4 regions of the Sphingobacterium sp. HSC-15S19 genome follow, and region 2 is predicted to be linked to each of the others. Evidence: riboswitches for the same ligand, from Rfam matches in the RefSeq annotation. Region 2 holds a riboswitch; each other region holds the start of a gene.
What was found. A riboswitch is a leader RNA that binds a small molecule or an ion and turns the genes downstream of it on or off. The one in region 2 is predicted to bind S-adenosylmethionine.
Positions count from the first base shown of each region.

Region 1: another riboswitch for S-adenosylmethionine. It lies ahead of metF (methylenetetrahydrofolate reductase [NAD(P)H]); the one in region 2 lies ahead of L1283_RS14760 (O-acetylhomoserine aminocarboxypropyltransferase/cysteine synthase family protein).
Region 3: another riboswitch for S-adenosylmethionine. It lies ahead of L1283_RS00605 (5-oxoprolinase); the one in region 2 lies ahead of L1283_RS14760 (O-acetylhomoserine aminocarboxypropyltransferase/cysteine synthase family protein).
Region 4: another riboswitch for S-adenosylmethionine. It lies ahead of metE (5-methyltetrahydropteroyltriglutamate--homocysteine S-methyltransferase); the one in region 2 lies ahead of L1283_RS14760 (O-acetylhomoserine aminocarboxypropyltransferase/cysteine synthase family protein).

Region 1 is NZ_JBNPWQ010000014.1:35,806-40,297, reverse strand. It holds gene L1283_RS13100 (protein O-mannosyl-transferase family) at 1-191, opposite strand, end outside; gene metF (methylenetetrahydrofolate reductase [NAD(P)H]) at 458-1,414, opposite strand; SAM riboswitch class I at 1,485-1,587, opposite strand; gene L1283_RS13090 (hypothetical protein) at 1,805-2,656, opposite strand; gene rimM (ribosome maturation factor RimM) at 2,760-3,284, opposite strand; gene L1283_RS13080 (30S ribosomal protein S16) at 3,404-3,925, opposite strand; gene L1283_RS13075 (UvrD-helicase domain-containing protein) at 4,109-4,492, shown strand, end outside.
Region 2 is NZ_JBNPWQ010000016.1:83,784-88,275, forward strand. It holds gene L1283_RS14760 (O-acetylhomoserine aminocarboxypropyltransferase/cysteine synthase family protein) at 1-1,143, opposite strand, end outside; SAM riboswitch class I at 1,399-1,511, opposite strand; gene L1283_RS14765 (FUSC family protein) at 1,693-3,720, opposite strand; gene L1283_RS14770 (TonB-dependent receptor) at 4,064-4,492, shown strand, end outside.
Region 3 is NZ_JBNPWQ010000001.1:133,589-138,080, reverse strand. It holds gene L1283_RS00615 (TolC family protein) at 1-972, opposite strand, end outside; gene L1283_RS00610 (DUF3050 domain-containing protein) at 1,237-2,007, opposite strand; SAM-I-IV-variant riboswitch at 2,218-2,311, shown strand; gene L1283_RS00605 (5-oxoprolinase) at 2,379-2,642, shown strand; gene L1283_RS00600 (hypothetical protein) at 2,675-2,980, opposite strand; gene L1283_RS00595 (DKNYY domain-containing protein) at 3,312-4,190, shown strand; gene L1283_RS00590 (hypothetical protein) at 4,206-4,492, opposite strand, start outside.
Region 4 is NZ_JBNPWQ010000002.1:204,782-209,273, forward strand. It holds gene L1283_RS02760 (hypothetical protein) at 1-214, shown strand, start outside; gene metE (5-methyltetrahydropteroyltriglutamate--homocysteine S-methyltransferase) at 315-2,627, opposite strand; SAM riboswitch class I at 2,706-2,809, opposite strand; gene L1283_RS02770 (response regulator transcription factor) at 2,996-3,685, opposite strand; gene L1283_RS02775 (sensor histidine kinase) at 3,788-4,492, opposite strand, start outside.

The sequences.
Region 1 (4,492 bases), on a different contig from region 2:
GAAAATATATTCTGAATAAGAAGAAATAATGGTGCTCCCGGTTGGTGTGCCACTTCCAGCTTGTAGGCACAGGCAATAAATTCACCACAATCCCACCAGCTTACCGTCTTTTCAACGGTGGCGATATATACACATGTAGCAATTAGTCCGCAAGCAAAGCCGAGTAGAGAATTTAATCTAGTGTACGTCATAAGGTCAATTTGGTCTATTGTTAAAATCCTTTTTAGCACTTTAAGTTAAAAAGTTATCCTGACTCCAATAAGTTAATTAACACTATTTAACACAAGTACCTGACTATAAACAGGCTATTAAACCAAACAGGCTATTAAACCCTGAATATAGAGATCGACCTAAAACCACACGATCGAAATTCTGAACTTATTATAAGCTTTCACAACGAATACTACCCCAAAAAAAAGAGAGCTTATGCGCTCCCTTTTCGTATTATTTTTATGAGTTAGGCTAGTTTTTCAACAATCTTCTTTGTTGGACCAGGATTACTCATCGTATAGAAATGTAATACCGGAGCGCCAAATTTAATCAGCTCCTGACATTGTTGCACCAACCACTCTTCACCTACTTGTCTAACGTCGGCATTCGTTTTACATGCTGAAACAGCATCGCTCAGTTCCTCCGGAATATCTAAATGAAATATCCTTGGTAGGGTAACCAACTGTTTTTTCGTTGTCAGTGGTTTCAATCCTGGAATAATAGGCACATGGATTCCATTGTCCCTACATTTTGTTACAAACTCCTTATATTTTTCAACATTAAAGAACATCTGAGTCACAATAAACTCTGCTCCCATATCGACTTTTTGTTTCAGGTATTTAAAATCAGTATTGAAATTTGGCGATTCAAAATGCTTTTCGGGATAACCCGCTACACCGATGCAAAAATCAGTCTTTTCCGATGTGATAATGTCTTCATGCAGATACTTTCCTTTATTCATATCAGTTACCTGTTCCAGTAGGTCTGTTGCAAAGGCATGTCCACCATCGGTCGGTATAAAATCGGCATCGCCCTTACGTGCATCGCCCCGCAATACCAAGACGTTATCTATCCCCAGAAAGTTCAAATCGATCAATGCATTTTCAGTTTCCTCTTTTGTAAAACCACCACATATCAAATGGGGCACCGCATCTACTTTATATTTATTCATGATTGCAGCACATATCGCCACTGTCCCAGGACGTTTACGATAGGAAACGCGTTCCAGTAATCCACTCGCATGCTCTTTATAGATATAATCTTCCCGATGGTAGGTTACGTCGATAAAAGGAGGTTTAAACTCCATCAGTTCATCCATGGTTTTAAAAATACTTTGGATGCCCTGCCCTTTCGCCGGTGGCAATAGCTCAAAAGAAAACAATGTTTTTCCTTTGGCATTCTGGATATGATCGATAATCTTCATTAAAAAACTGTTTTTAGTTTGGTTGGCTTACATCGAAACGCACACGTCGAGGAATCGTTTATCTACATGTAACTTATCTTTCCCACATGGAGTAGGGTAGAATTTAGCACCTTGAACAATACAGGTTGCTAAGGCTTCAACGGGTCTAGTCCCTCGGCCTTTCTCTATAAGCGTTGCTAATATCGTTTTAAAAAATCAAAAGACAAAAATATTTTTTCGAAAAAGCAAAAATAGCGGCAAAAAGATTGCAATAAATACGGCTTCAGGTTTATTCCCAGGCAACAACAGGAATTTAGGCTCCACCAAATATAAAAGACTCTAAAAAAAGATAAAATTAACGATCGCGGATCATCGACAGCGAAGAGACTGACTACGTCACAACAGGATCGGCTAAAGATTCGTTGCTAGGGAATTCCGTAGATTTTTGAGATAAAATGTAATCAGTAAGAGTCCCGTAACATGGTACTCCTCTTTCGATCCATATTTAAAACCATCAAATAAATATTTGTAGGCGATTAATGCATTTTTTTCGTTGTAAAATAACTCTTTCCAAGAATCGGGAACATCTGCCCATGCCTTGAGCACAATGCCATTCTCAGCATAAATAATGGGTGATTCAACACCATCCATTCGATAATCGTGATGTGTGCCTGAACTTGATATGTGCTGGAAATAAGCGATAGAATAATCTACAAAATTCAATGCCCTGGCTTTTATCTCCATTTCACTTTCTGATTTTACAGGGGCATTTCGCCATAGATTCACTTGGCTATCAAATTTGCTCGGGGTCTCCCGGATAGGGGTTTTATCTAACGCAAAGTTGATATAAAGTTTTTCACTTGTGGGCACACGTGCTGAGCTAAACTGTGAAAAATCACCTCTCAGCTGAACAAAATCGTTTTTTACCTTAACAATATCCAAAGCGAGACTACCCTTTTTCTCATCGGTCAATTCTAATCGATCGCCGTCGAATCTATACTTACCGAAGAGTAGGATATCATCGATCGCCATGACAAACTTATCTTTATCATGGAGGGAGAGAAAGGACCGGTATATCGTAGGGTCATTACCATAGACATCTGCCTCCACATTTTGGGGTGATTCTCTTTTTACTTTATGATACTCCTCATTTGAATAGCCCAATATCATTTGGTAATTGCCTTCAGGAAAGTCCTTTTTCTTCCCAAAGAAAGCACAAGAAGACAACGAGAATAGGAATAGCAGCAGTAATAACGGTTTCAAAATAAATCAATAATTATGGCCAGTAATAATATACAGACCAAGATAAGAAATTACTGCAATAATTCGTGTACCGCTATTTATTTGAATAAGCTTGGGGATATGCTTATTCTTTATAAAGATCCACCAAGCCTTCTGGCAATTCAACTTCAATGATCTCCTCTTCGCCATCGATTCCTAAGATCAAATCATCGGACAATGGGAACATCAGTTCTTTGCCATCCATATTTACCGAAGCGACAAATTGTTGTGGAAATTCCTGAACATCTGTTATTTGCCCCAATTCACCATGGTTTTCATCAATCACTAAAAAACCGATTAAATCAGTATATCTAAAATCATCTGGATCGCGCTCGGGCATCTTATCATTGGAAAGATATAGCTTTTTACGTACAAGTACTTGAGCCTTATCGATATGATCCACATCCTCAAATGTCACATACGCTGTACTATTTTTTTGAAATTTAATGGTATCAACAAAATAAGGAACAAGTTTTTTGTTCACTTCCACAAAGACAACATCGATATTCAAACTCTCGTATTCCTCGAATTCAAAAAATAGTTGTACTTCTCCTTTAAGACCTCTTGTTTTACTGATGTAACCGATGTAAAAGCTTTGATCAATAGTCATATATTTCGTATTTAGCGATTAGCTGTGAGACATGATTTGGCAAACCATTAGCCTATTGGCTGTTTCAAAAAAAGCCGACTCAAGATTGAGTCGGCTTTCTCGAATACTTTATGAAAGAATTAACCTTCAGTTTCTTCTGATGCAGGAGCTTCAGTCTCTTCAGCAGCAGTTTCTTCCGCTACAGGAGCATTTTTAGCAGCTACAGCAGCAGCTTTTTCTTCTTTTTTCTTAGCTTCAGCCACTAAAGCAGCTTTTTTAGCTTCAGCTTTAGTTTGTGCTAAACCATCTTTTTTACCAGAGATTCTTGCATCATTAGCTTCAGTCCAAGCTGTAAATTTAGCTTCAGCAGCAGCTTCATCAAAAGCACCTTTTTTCACACCACCTTGCAAGTGTTTTTTGTAAAGAACACCTTTGTAAGAAAGGATAGCGCGAGCAGTGTCAGTTGGTTGAGCACCTTTATTCATCCAATCCAAAGCTTTTTCAAAATCCAAAACGATAGTTGCTGGATTTGTGTTTGGGTTGTAAGAACCAATACGTTCGATGAATTTACCGTCACGTGGAGCGCGAGAATCCGCTACGACTACGTGGTAAAAAGGACGTCCTTTTTTACCGTGTCTTTGCAATCTGATTTTAGTTGCCATTTTTTAATTTTATTTTATGTATTCAACATATCCCCCGAGCTTCATACTAGAGGGGATGCAAAGATAGTTATTTTTTTCTAATCATCATTATAATTTAATAAAACTTCACTGAAAACGACAGGGTTAGCTCTTTCAACAAGCTCTTTCAACCGTAATACCTGCCCCTTAGACCTTCATCTTTTCTTGCTTCCATACGGAAGCTACAACAAACTTTTCAAAAATCAAGACAAAAAACAGTTCCTTCCTTCAAAAGGACATCTTTACCAAATCGGTAAGCAGGATGAACCGTTTGGGTACAGTACCTTCGAAATAGTCATCGACATTTTTGCCAATTCACTTTTTACTTTCTACCTTCATTCTATGAAATCTGTTGCGCCATTAAAAATACTAAAAGCTTCGGCCGGTTCGGGAAAAACCTTTAGCTTGACTTTACACTATCTCACACTCCTACTCTCCAACGAGAATAGCTATAAGGAGATTTTGGCGGTGACATTCACCAATAAGGCAACCGCCGAGATGAAAGAACGTATCCTCTCGGTACTCCATGGCTTGGCAACAGGCGATCCT
Region 2 (4,492 bases):
ATCGCCAACATTGGCCAGGTGACTGATCAATTCTAAGTTGTCGATAAAGCTATTGGCCTTTTGTGCTGCGTCACCTTTGAGTTGGAAAGAAAGCACTGCACCATAGCCATTTTTAAGGTATTTTTGTGCGTTAGCGAAGCTCGGAGAGCTTTTTAAGCCCGGATAGTTTACTTTTTCTACCTGTGGATGCGCCTCAAGCCATTTAGCTATCTCTAAAGTGTTGTCTACATGGCGTTGCACCCGCAAAGACAGGGTTTCAAGTCCTTGTAGTAATAAGAATGAATTGAAAGGGGAGAGTGCTGGTCCGAAATCCCGAAGCCCTTCCACACGTGCCCGAATGGCAAATTGAATATTTCCAAACGGTCCGCCTTCACCGAAAACTTCGGAAAAAACTAAGCCATGATAGCCTTCAGATGGTTCGGAAAATTGAGGGTATTTTCCATTGCCCCAATTGTAGTTTCCGCCGTCGACGATGACACCACCTATGCTTGTACCATGTCCACCGATCCATTTAGTAGCCGATTCAACCACCACATTCGCACCATACTCCAAAGGTTTAAATAAATATCCCCCAGCTCCAAAAGTATTATCGACGATTAACGGTAAGTCATATTTTTTTGCTACTGCAGCAATTTTCTCAAAGTCTGGAATATTGAAACTTGGGTTTCCAATTGTTTCAACATAGATGGCCTTTGTTTTATCATCAATGAGGGCTTCAATTTTATCTGCCTCGGCGTCCGTTGCAAATCGAGCTTCGATGCCCAGACGTTTAAAAGAAACTTTAAACTGGTTGAATGTACCGCCGTATAAGTTGGATCCGGCAACAAAATTGTCACCACTTTCCAAGATATTATTTAATGCAATAAACTGTGCCGCCTGGCCAGATGCGACAGCAACAGCCGCGACTCCACCTTCCAGTGCCGCAATACGTTGTTCGAAAACATCCGTGGTAGGATTCATAATCCGTGTATAAATATTGCCGAACTGCTTTAATGCAAATAAGTTTGCGCCGTGTTCGGCATTTTCAAATACAAAAGATGTTGTTTGATATATAGGAACTGCTCTAGATCCCGTAGTAGGGTCAGCGACTTGGCCAGCGTGAACCTGAAGAGTTTCGAATTTTAAATTTTTGTTTGAAGACATAATATATCAGATTTTAAGGGTTCAAAAAGAAATTGCTAAGTAAAAAGAGAAGCATACACACCTCCTTGAAGGGTCTGTTAAATCTTTATCCAAGAAAAAGGAAATGATTCTTAACAAGCGTGGAAGTGCATATGCATACGCATTCGCATCAATACAGTTGTATGATGGCTTACACTTTCGCTTATCGTGCGGCTCACTTGTGTTGAACCTGAATTTTTAATGGACTTCAGTAGTTTAATAATCATTGTCTTATGTTATTTATATGCTCCAAAACGATATTGTTTTGGACAGGAATTGGCACCTTTTCAAACAAATTGAAGGTTGCCAGTGGGTCATTGAGCCAGTCTCTCGCCACTTCTTTATAAATCAAGACCTACTGATTAAGGGAGGTGTTGATTAGAAATCTTCTTTCGAAGACGATACAAATATAAACTCTTTTTTTATTAAAGCAAAAGAAAAGCTGTTTTTTAGTTAAAGGAATTTTGAATAACATACGGATCGGATCGCATATTGTTCGATGAAACTTGATAAGTAACTGCCAATCGGGTATTATGATTTCTTTAAGTTGATCCGTTCTGCAATTTGATTTAAATCTGTTAAAAGAGGTTTAAGTGCATCAATTCTACTATGGATATCATACGTCAGGTGGCGATTCGTCTTTTTGCTTAACGATAGCGAAAGACCCACCAAATGGGAGTTGACCTGATAAGAGAGTGCCTGAAAATGGTGTATATGTGACCAATCCATCCATTTGTGTTCGGGTTCTTTTTTCATTTGATTGATAGCGTCTGAAAACAGGGCCATGGCAGTCTGCGCTTTTTTGCGAGCCAGCCGTATATCAAACGAACTTTGTCTCTCGTCCGACAGACGGTTATTGATGATCTGGAAATAATGTTCGTTGTAAAGAGATACCTCTTTTGCCAGCTGAACCATGCCTGTGCTCTGGCGTACAGGGATCAAGAAATAACCTGCTATAGCCAAGAATGCTCCAATAAGTGTAAAAAGCATTCGGCTGCCTAAAATGAGATTGATATTGCCTTCAAACAAATTGAGTGCAATCACAATTCCCAAGGTAATAAAGATGACACTGACCATATAATTAGATCGATTGAATAAAAAGAATCCGAAAAGACCTAATGCAGCTATGGTAAGAAGAGCCGGGAGAAAATGAATAGCAATTAAGCAGAATATGCCAACGATTATACCCGAGAATGTGCCTACAATACGCTCTATATTACGCTTTTTTGTCATTGAAAATGCTGGTCTGGCAACAATAGCGATCGTCAGTAAGATCCAATAGGTATATTTAAAATCTAAAAATAAAATACCGATCAATGCGCCTGTTCCAAAAAGAAGAGCCATCCGAACGGCAAATCGAAAAAGCGGGTTATTCAGATGGAGTTTACTTTTTAGATCAGCAAGATTGCGCAAAGGTCGATTGATAAATTGTTGGTACTCACTGCTGTCAATCTTATCCTGGATTTCCTGATTTTGATAAAAAGCCACCTGAATTCGGTTGAGCACTTCAATAATTGCTTCGATGTTGCTTATGATCGAATATAATATACTTTTTGCTTGACCGGCCTGCTCTTCTTGAATTTCTTTTAAATCCTGTAAGAGGGCATTAATTTTAAAGTTATTGTGATATAATTGATGTGCATACCGAAACCTCTTGTTAGGTTGTGAAAAGCTATCAATTTCTAAAGCTAATAATTTGATTGTTTGACGGATTAAAGGGAGGCTGCCCGTGTCTGCAAGGTTTTTGCGAATCGCATCATAGTCGTGATCAAGTGCAATAATTAACTCATGGAGGTCAATTAACCCATAAACTTGACTGAGCCAATAATTGCTTTTATGCCACTGTTGGCTTATGATTTTTTTTTCTCGAAAAAGAAGGGACCTGATTTGTTCCTGCTGTTCGCTGATCTGGCCATGAATTTTGCCTACGCGACTGTACGTTATATTCAAAGGAATATCGGGATCGTAAGACTGGGATCGTATCAATAGAAATTGGGATAATCCATGAAAACCATTGGCCATCGCATGTTTTAGCGAGCGATAAGGTTGTATATAGGCCTGTAAAAGGCTAAAAAAGTAATATATAATGGATCCTGTTGTAATCTGTAAACTAACTGCAAGGGGGTGTTGCGGGGCCATTCCGATCACAAAACTCATGAGAATCAATGTCATGTTTCCAATTGCAGCATAACGAGCTCCAAAAATACCGTATAACGTACATATAAAACCGGCCGCCGCTAGCAATATAACCAAGGGCCAATGATACGGAAATACAATCGCTGTAAACAATGATGCAACGAAAAAGGTGGGAATACATACGAGAGCAGAAGAAAGTTTATCCTTTCTGTTTCCAGGAGGATCTGTGAGTGTTGTTAATAACGATCCGACACCGATTCCAATTGCCGTGCTCGCTTGCGCTCCCAATAAGTAGATCGCTAAACTTGGCAAGATGCTGATGGAAACATTACGTAATGCGTCTCCAGAATGCTCGCCATGCATAAATCGTATCATAAGGATATAAATACGGTAGAATCTTTTCTTCAATGATACAGTGCTCATTAATCAGTTTACTAATTTTCTGTGTAAAAATACAAATATTATGCTTAATATTTTTTGTATACAATTTATTTGTTTTGATTTTTGTTTATTTTTTGAATTTTTATTTTGATTCGATGTGCTTTTCTTGCGCTGTGCTTTTTGGAGATTCAAGATTAGCTGGGATGATTGTATCAGCTTTAGCATCGATCAGTGAGGGATATGGTTTACCGATGTTATTTGGTTGTCTACCGAGTGAATCGGACGATCTATCTATTTCTACTAGTCAACGTGTAATGAATACACGAGGTTTGTTGTCATTATTATGAAGTTGACTATCTAATCGATAGCCTAAAGAAATTACATTATGAAACCACAAAAAATTAAATTGCTCTTATTTTCTCTTATTTTATTCCTGTTTTCTATTGCCGGACCCGTTTCAGCACAGTCTGACGGCGGAAGATTACGTACAGTCGTTGTTGGACAAGACAACCAGCCTATTGTGGCTGCAAATATTTCACTATTTCGGAAGCCCAATGATATCTTGTTAAAAGGAACTTTATCCAACGAAAATGGAGAAATTGTGTTATCTGCGATTCCCGAGGGCAAGTATAGCCTACAGGTGTCCACGGTAGGGTATGCTATTTATCGTTCTGCTGAAATGGTTGTAAGTACGGGAGATCTCAAGGTGCTGGATACGATTCGTTTACAAATGGAAAGTAAAGTGTTGAGTGAGGCACAGGTGATCGGTAAGAAGCCATTGATTGAAAGTCATCTCGATAAAGTTGTCCTCAAT
Region 3 (4,492 bases), on a different contig from region 2:
CTGTGCTCCGCGCACCACGTTTTTATTGAGATAGATAGCCGAGATCGGTATGCTTAATTTGAGCCCTGTGATACTCAGATTATACCAGCTGGGATTATAGGGATACAAGAAAACCTGTGGATTGGCAAAGGTAAATGTACTGGTCAACCCCAACTCAGGAAGATAATTTGATCGCGCCTGTTTGACCGACAATTTCTTCAAAACAACTTCCTGTTCGGATTTTAGGAGGGAAAAAGCATGGCTTCGCGCTTCGGCAACAAGCGCTTCATAGCTGGGGCTTTCCACTTGAAACTGCTCGGGTAGGGGCACAATCTCCGCTGTAATACCGCCAATAAGCTGCAGCTTCTGATTTGCAGCCTGAATATCATGACCGATCTGCACGAGCAACAGTTCCCGCTTCGAAAGCTCCAACGAAATACGCAAGACGTCACTGTGTAATACCACGCCCGCCTTATACAGATGCTCAATCTCCTTGAGCTGTACCCGTTGATCAGCGATATCCTGCTCAATTAAGGATCGGTTACTATACGACAGTTCCAAATCCAAAAAAAGATTGCAAACCTCCAATTTCGTCTGCGCTGCGGCATTCTTCCAATCGATTCTGGCCAGCTCATTTTCCAATTTTTTGGACTCTATTTTCATTAGGTCCCGATGCCCATTGTAGAGGTTCAGATAAAAATCCAGGCCGCTATCGTACAAGTAGTGAATGATATCATGCTGGGAAGGTTTATTTAAAAGCCCCTGGTCATACACAGGCATATTACTTGCATAACTAGCAGAAGCTCTGGCGGAAATCTTAGGGAGCAACTCCATGCGTTGCTGCTGTACTGCCACCTCAGTTTCTTTGAGCTGCAAATAGGACTGCTCGATGTATTTACTGTTCTGTAGTGCTTTGTCGATCATGTCTTTCAGGGACATGCGCAAAGAATCGAGGGCGAAGGTGTCCGAAATAGCGCATACTAACAATCCCATGGTTAGTATGCCTTTTGCCCAATAGGGAGGAAAAAAGTTCACGTGTGCTATGTAATTTTTTTGCGTTGCAAACTTAGACACTTATTGGAACTTGGATTTCTTCACAAACGCCAATATGTTATGGAAAAAAGACATTTTTTCATCAATTCAAACAAAAAGACCAATATCTGCCAAGAAGTCCTTACAATATCCTTTTTTACAGCACATAAAAAAGGCCTTTCAAATCGTGATTTGAAAGGCCTTTCTCGATGGTATAATAATAGATTATCCGTATAAGGAATCTTCTATTGCATTCCACAGCTGGATTCTTTTTTGTAGCGCAATTTTACTGATCTCTTTCATTTCCGTCCATTTAACCTCATCGTCCTTGGCAAGATCTGTGATCATCTGCATCGCCAACGGTCCATGCTCATCGCCGTCAAGATCAATATGGCGTTGAAAATAATAAATAAAGCTATCCAGATTGGCTGTAGGAAAGTTTGTTTTAATCTCTTCCAAAATAGAGGTAAACATTCCCGGAATAAGGTCTTCACGTCCGAACGTAAAGGCTGCAGCAATTTTATGCACCTCGCCCTCAGCAATCACTTCGAATGTAAAATTCAAAAAGTCTTTGATCCGCTTGTCCAATGTGGTTGTTGCAATGACATCGAATATGTTGTTCGATTTTTTGGCTTGAGCAATAAATTTGTTGACCAGATGAAGGTCGGCACCCATGGCATCCATGGCGTCCAGATACATCTCAAAGTGGCTCAAACGGCGGCCATCAATGTATTCATCCGACTCCTCAGCCAATACAATTTCGTTGATTAGATAGCGTGTTGATGGATGCTCACTCGCAAACCAAGGTAAAGTCGTACAGGTCAATTTAATCTGTAAAGCTTTTAGTAAAGACATAAAATCCCATACAGCGTACACATGCCCTTCTGTAAAAGAACGTAGATTCTTGATCGTTTTGATCTTACGATACAAAGGGTGTTGCAATAATACCTCGCGTTCGGCAGCAATGTATTCGTTAATTTCCGCAATTCTATTCATGGCGCAAAAGTATTGTCTTATCTCTGTTTTTAAAAGTATTTTCGATGAGATTACAGTAACATGATAAATTTTTCGCCCAGCTATCCGCTTCATAACCAAATCACAGCCAACAACGCGCCTCGCTTTTGACCTCCCTATTCCTGTTGTTAGCGCTCATTTACCCTTAAAAACAAAAATATTTTTTATTATAAAAAATAATCTACTATATTTGTAGAGTATTCAGAATTGCATGATGCAATACCAACCGAGTGCAGGCACCGCGGTGGTAAATTAATACGGGTTTCGACCAAAATAAACGTCACAGAACGATTATTTTCCCCAACAAGATCTGGATACAGTTTATGGTTTAATCCTTTAAATTTTTAAATTGTATGGCTACTACAACAAATCTTTACCAACACTTACTGGAAAAATTCAGTTATTATTCAACAGATGAACTGATCCAGCTCAACAACGACACCATCTTAGGACAAGGCTGGGGTTCAGCCAAGGCAACCTTTAGAACAGCTTTGATCAGTACGTTCTCCAAAAGAGGACTGGATCTTTCCAACATCATTTCCAAGGAAGACGGTTTTACCTCGGTGAAGCATGTCCCTGTACGCTTGGAACAGAATGTCCTGATTCCTTTACAGTAAAGCCCTATAAACGCAAAAAGAGTAGGCCTAGCCTACTCTTTCGTCAATGAGTGGTGATATCTTAATGTATGATTGAGCGAATGGGCTGTTTGTCGAGCGTCGTCTTTGTAGGACGAGAGATCGCCGCAATTTTGAATTTCTGCCACATTCACTTTCTTTCTTACTTTGCTGATGACCTGATTTAATTCCGATTTCCAGTTGCCCGGGTCGCCAAAATCGTCCATCCAATTTTTGTTGATAAACTTTTTGTAGTTCAAAAGCAAAATATACAATTCCTCACCACTACCGGCGCGATTGATTGACGTGCGCCAGTTCTCTAATTTTTCTTTAAAACTCATAACCAGCAATATACAAAAAAAATACGACTTGACCAAATTTTTAGACTTTTACAGTGCGTATTGACAAAGATCTGACAGGACAATCTCCTTTCCTCGCGGTCGCCAATTTCATGAAAACTGTTATCTCTATCCACTGCAGCCTGAGCGCTTAAAAAGTTGTAATTTAGTTGAAGAAATTAGCATGCGATACAATGACCCTTCTATTTTCAACCGCAATAGTTCCAAGAAATAAATAATTAATTGATGACTAAACTTTATTATGATTACGGGGTCTCATTAAAAAGAGAAAACATGATTATTTGTTTTCAAATTTAACCCGATGCCCTATATAATGTCAAAATTTACGTTTAAAACCATCCTAGTTCTTTTTATATTAGCTACTGCCACACCTGCGATGTGCGCTAAATTAGCGCATGCTAATCCTGCTACTTTTTTCTTTCAGGAACATCTGGGTGATGGTTACAGCAAAATCGGATCACGCATTTATTATCGTGGCAAAGAAATTCCAAACGCCAATGCTAGTTCGTTTCAATTTTTAGGTTCGGGTTACGCCAAGGATAGCTGGAAGGTATATTTTCGGGGGTCAATACTAACTGATGGCAGCCCATCTACTTTCCAATTTCTTGGAGACGGTTATGCTAGCGATGCCTGGAAAGTTTACTTTTATGGCAAGCCATTGTCAAACGTAACAATTTCTACCTTCAAGACACTGGGAAGTGGTTACAGCAAAGACGCGTGGAAAGTCTACTATTTAGGCAAGGAAATTAATGGGGCAAACGCTTCGAGCTTTGAAAATCTCGGTCGGGGGTATGCGAAAGATAATTGGAACAGCTATTATAGGGGCGAAAAGAACGATAGATTTGCTGATCCTACCACACAGCCTCTTGGCGGTCAATACGCCAAAGACAGCTGGTCTGTGTTTTATAAAAATAAGAAAGTGGAAGGGGCTTCTGCTTCAACCTTTGAATACATGGGTGATGGCTATGCCAAAGACGCTTGGGCAGTTTACTATCAGGGAATAAAAGTTACCGGCGCTTCGGCATCCACCTTTAAAGCACTTGGAGGAGGGTATGCAAAAGACTCCTGGACGGTTTTCTATCGCGGCCAAGAGTTGAAAGGGGCGAGTGCTTCCACCTTTGAATATTTGGATAACGGCTATGCGGGAGATGCATGGAGCAAGTTTTATAAAGGTAAAAAATTGGATAATTGAAAATAGACGACGGGATTATTCTATCGAAAAATTCCAATTTCCTAATACTTTCGGTATCTCCCAGGATTCAGCTTTGGCCTTATAATTATTAAAGTGACCTTTTTCCCAAGTGGTAATATGGTAACCTTTACAGAACTTACAATAATAAGCCCTTTTGCAGGCATCTTTACCCATCCTGTGTTTGATACGTTTACCATCCAGTTTGTTTTTCATCCGGGATCTGAACTTAAAGTGAAGCATTGCCCATTGCGCCTCAATTAAAGAAGGAAATCCAACTTTACCAGTAGCTCGGCATTTCCAGG
Region 4 (4,492 bases), on a different contig from region 2:
GACAGGGATATGGATCAAGAAAGCACTTTTATTTGAAAAATTGAGAAAATACAAAAAGGCATTGAAGGCGTTAAAAATGGCACAACTTGAGAATGTTGATCTTGATTTTTCGTCAAGCCTGAAGTCGATTGAAGATCGGATTAAGGGGAAACAGGAAATTAAGAACGGGAAAGAAAAGGAAAACAAGAAAGAAAGGAAGAACACTCGAAAATAGTCTCACATTATCCGAATGACGGTTTTTGTTTTGAACCAAGGTCCAATAAAGAAGCCCTAGATGAAATTTCATCTAGGGCTTTATCAATATAGTTTAAGAATTATTCTGCTCTTAAGATTTTCGCAGCCTCAACCATCGACTCTAAAGCCGCTTTGGTTTCTGGCCAAGCACGAGTTTTCAAACCACAGTCAGGGTTAACCCAAAGTTGTTCTGCTGGAACTACTGCTTTTGCTTTACGCAATAGATCTACCATCTCATCTTTGCTTGGAACACGTGGTGAGTGAATGTCATAAACACCTGGACCAATATCGTTTGGATATTTGAAATCACCAGCGAAAGCATTCAACAATTTCATTTGAGAACGTGAAGTCTCAATTGTGATGACGTCAGCATCCATTGCAGCGATATCTTCGATTACATTATTGAACTCAGAGTAACACATGTGTGTGTGAATCTGTGTATCGTCTTCTACATTTGATGAAGAAACACGGAAAGCACGTACTGCCCAGTTCAGGTAATCTTTTTGATCAGCTTTACGTAGCGGTAATCCTTCACGGATTGCTGGTTCATCGATTTGTATGATTTTGATACCTGCTTTTTCCAACGCTTGTACTTCGTCTAAGATCGCCAATGCAATTTGGTAAGTCGTTGTTGAACGCGGTTGGTCATTACGTACGAAAGACCATTGTAAGATGGTAACCGGACCAGTCAACATACCTTTAACCGGACGGTTAGTCAATGATTGAGCGTATGAAGACCAACGGACAGTCATATCTTCAGGACGGTATACATCACCATAGATAATAGGAGGTTTTACACAACGTGAACCGTAAGATTGTACCCAGCCGTTTTGTGTGAAAGCGTAACCAGCCAATTGTTCACCGAAGTATTCAACCATGTCGTTACGTTCGAATTCGCCGTGTACTAATACGTCGATATCCAATTGCTCTTGAAGACGGATTGTGTTTTCAGTTTCTTCTGCGATTGCTTTATCGTACTCTGCCTGCGTGATAGCACCTTTTTTCAGGTCTGCTCTCCATTTACGAACATCTTTCGTTTGTGGGAATGAACCAATAGTTGTGGTAGGGAATGCCGGCAAGTTGAACTTCGCTTGTTGCGCTGCTTTACGGTCAGCAAATGCTGAAGTACGTTTCGCATCGTCATCAGTGATATTGCTTGTACGTGTTTTAACCTCTGGTTTGTGGATCAGTGGAGAAGTACGACGGCTTTCAGCTGCAGCTTTGTTCGCTTCGAAGCGTTTTGCTGTTTCAGTATCAACTTCACCTTCTGCTAATACGGCCAAGTCTTTTACCTCAGCTAATTTTTGTTTAGCGAAAGCTAACCAGTTTTTTACTTCAGCTGGTAGCGATTGCTCATTGTGTTCATTGTCTAAGTCAAAAGGAACGTGCAACAATGATGAAGAAGGAGCTACCCATACACGGTCTTTTCCTAATGCATCAACAGCTTGTTTGATTTTAACCAATGATTTTTCGTAATCATTTTTCCAGATGTTACGGCCTTCAACAATACCCAAAGATAATGTTAATGAAGCAGGAACCTTAGCTAGTACCGTATCCAACTGGTTTTCACCGCGTACCAAATCCAAATGTAAAGCATGGATAGGTAGGTTAACTGCGATATCTTCGTTGTCTTTTAAAGCTTCGAAGTAAGTCGTCGCGATTAATTTGATGTTTTTGGCAGCAGCAGCCAATTTCTCAAACGTAGGTTGGTATAATGCTTTTACTTTTGCATCTAAATCCAATGCCAAGAAAGGCTCGTCGATCTGAACATATTGTGCTCCAGCTTCTGCCAATTTAGACAAGATTTGCTCATATACAGGAATTAATTTGTCTAATAGGTCGATACGGTCGAAACCAGCTTCTTTTTCTTTACCGATCAAAAGGTAAGTGATTGGGCCTAATAAAACAGGTTTTGTCTCAATACCCAATGATTTTGCCTCGTTGTATTCATTTAAGAATTTCTCAGAAGTCAATTTAAACTCTTGATCTTTTGTGAATTCAGGAACCATATAGTGGTAGTTGGTATCCAACCACTTGGTCATCTCCATTGCAGTCACATCGATTCCTTCTTGTTGGAATCCGCGCGCCATGGCAAAATATAAGTCTAAGCTGTAGTTGTTGTCTACTTTATTCAACAAAGAATGGTAACGAGCAGGAATTGCACCAACAGTAAGGGTTAAATCCAATACTTGATCGTAAAAAGAGAAATCATTGGAAGGGATCAAATCTATTCCAGCATCTTTTTGTGTTTTCCAATTGCCTTCACGAATTTTTTTTGCTGTGTCCAATAATTCCTCAACAGAAGATTTTTTAGCCCAATAGGCCTCATTGGCTTTTTTCAATTCGCGGAACGCGCCCACACGAGGGTAACCTAAATTGTTAGTCAATAACATAATGAATGTTTTTAATATTTCTTTTTCAACTATATTTCTTGCTAGAGAGAGAAGGACACACTAGAATTTGGTGACTTCGGCTTATCATTCCCATATCAAGTAGGGTAGAATTTAGCACCTTGTCAAGGGACAGGTTGCTAAGGCTTCATCGGGTCTATTCCCTCTGCCTTTCTCTATAAGCGACGCTAAGTTAGAACATTTCTTTTTGAAATGCAAATTTTTTATAAAAGTGCGTCAATTTTTTATATTCTACTATGGATAAAATTGTTTTGTTCTTTTCTTTTCATCCATGATTTAGTGTATGCCATGTTTCAATACGCCGTGTAGCATAAAAAATGGGGAATGACTGTTTCTCATTCCCCATTCTTTTAGCTCACCAAAAGTTTGTAACCTTTTCCGTGCACATTGACAATTTCAACTTTACTATCTTCTTTTAGATATTTACGAAGTTTACTGAGAAATACATCCATACTTCTACCTGTAAAGTAGTTGTCATCATGCCATATTTTTAATAAAGCTTCTTCCCGGGTCAGCACATCATTTTTCTTTAAACAAAGCAAGCGTAGTAGTTCCGCTTCTTTGGTGGATAGTTTTTGCATCTGTCCTTTGTAAGAAATTTGCTGACTTGTATAATCAAAGAAATAATCACCAATTTCAAATTTATCAGCAACCACTTCCTCTTCTTTGTCTCGAACACTGCGTTTCAGCAAAGCATTGATGCGGAGCAATAATTCCTCCACTCGAAAAGGCTTTGTGATATAATCATCTCCCCCTAATTCAAAGGCTTCGGTTTTATCTTCCATCATCCCCTTTGCTGTGGCAAAGATAATAGGAACAGTATTGTTTGTTTTTCTGATTTCACGTCCAACTGTAAATCCGTCCTTTTTTGGCATCATGACATCGAAAATACAGAGGTCGTAGTTATTTTTTTTGAATTGAGAAATCGCTTCATCTCCATCTGTGCATAATGTGACGTCAAATTTTCCCTTTAATTCGAGATAGTCTTTTAAAAGATCCCCCAAATTAGGATCATCTTCTGCTAATAATATCTTTTGCATAATGATTATATTAATTTTCACCAATGTCCCTTGATGCTGATAAATCAGCTTTCCTCAACCTTTGAAATTTTTTAAAGAGGAAATATACAAAAAAGGAACGTTTTATTTTTTAATAGGCAAAATTACTTCAAAGGTCGTGCCCTTATCTTTTTCACTTTTAACTGTAATTTTTCCGTTCAGCCTTCTCAGGATGTCCTGGACATAACTTAAGCCAAGACCAAATCCTTTGACATTATGAACATTTCCAGTTGGAATACGGTAGAACTGGTCGAAAATCTTTTGCAGGTGATCCCGACTCATCCCAATACCGTTGTCGGCAATGGTGATAACAATGGTATCACCAACATTTTTGGATTGAATATTCACATGCAGATCTCCTTTGTTGTACTTAATTGCATTATCCAGTAGATTATAAAATACATTTGAAAAATGCAGCTCGTCACCAACAACAACATCTTTCGCCGCCGCTAGATCTATGGAAAATTTTCCGCCGATATTTTGCATCCTTAACTGCATACTGTCGGTAACTGCTGAGACAAGATCATTAATATGCACATCCACCTGGTCTAACTTTAATGTTTCCTTTTCCAATCGGGCTAGGTCAAGCACACGTTCGATGTGATTTCCGAGTCTAACATTTTCGTCGTAGATGATATTAGCCAATTTCTGAACGCGCTTATGGTCGGCATTGATGTCTGGATCTTTAAGTGACTCGCTGGCAATCATAATTGTTGCAACAGGTGTTTTAAACTCATGCGTCATGTTGTTGATGAAATCTGTTTTCATTTCCGAAACTTTCTTTTGTCT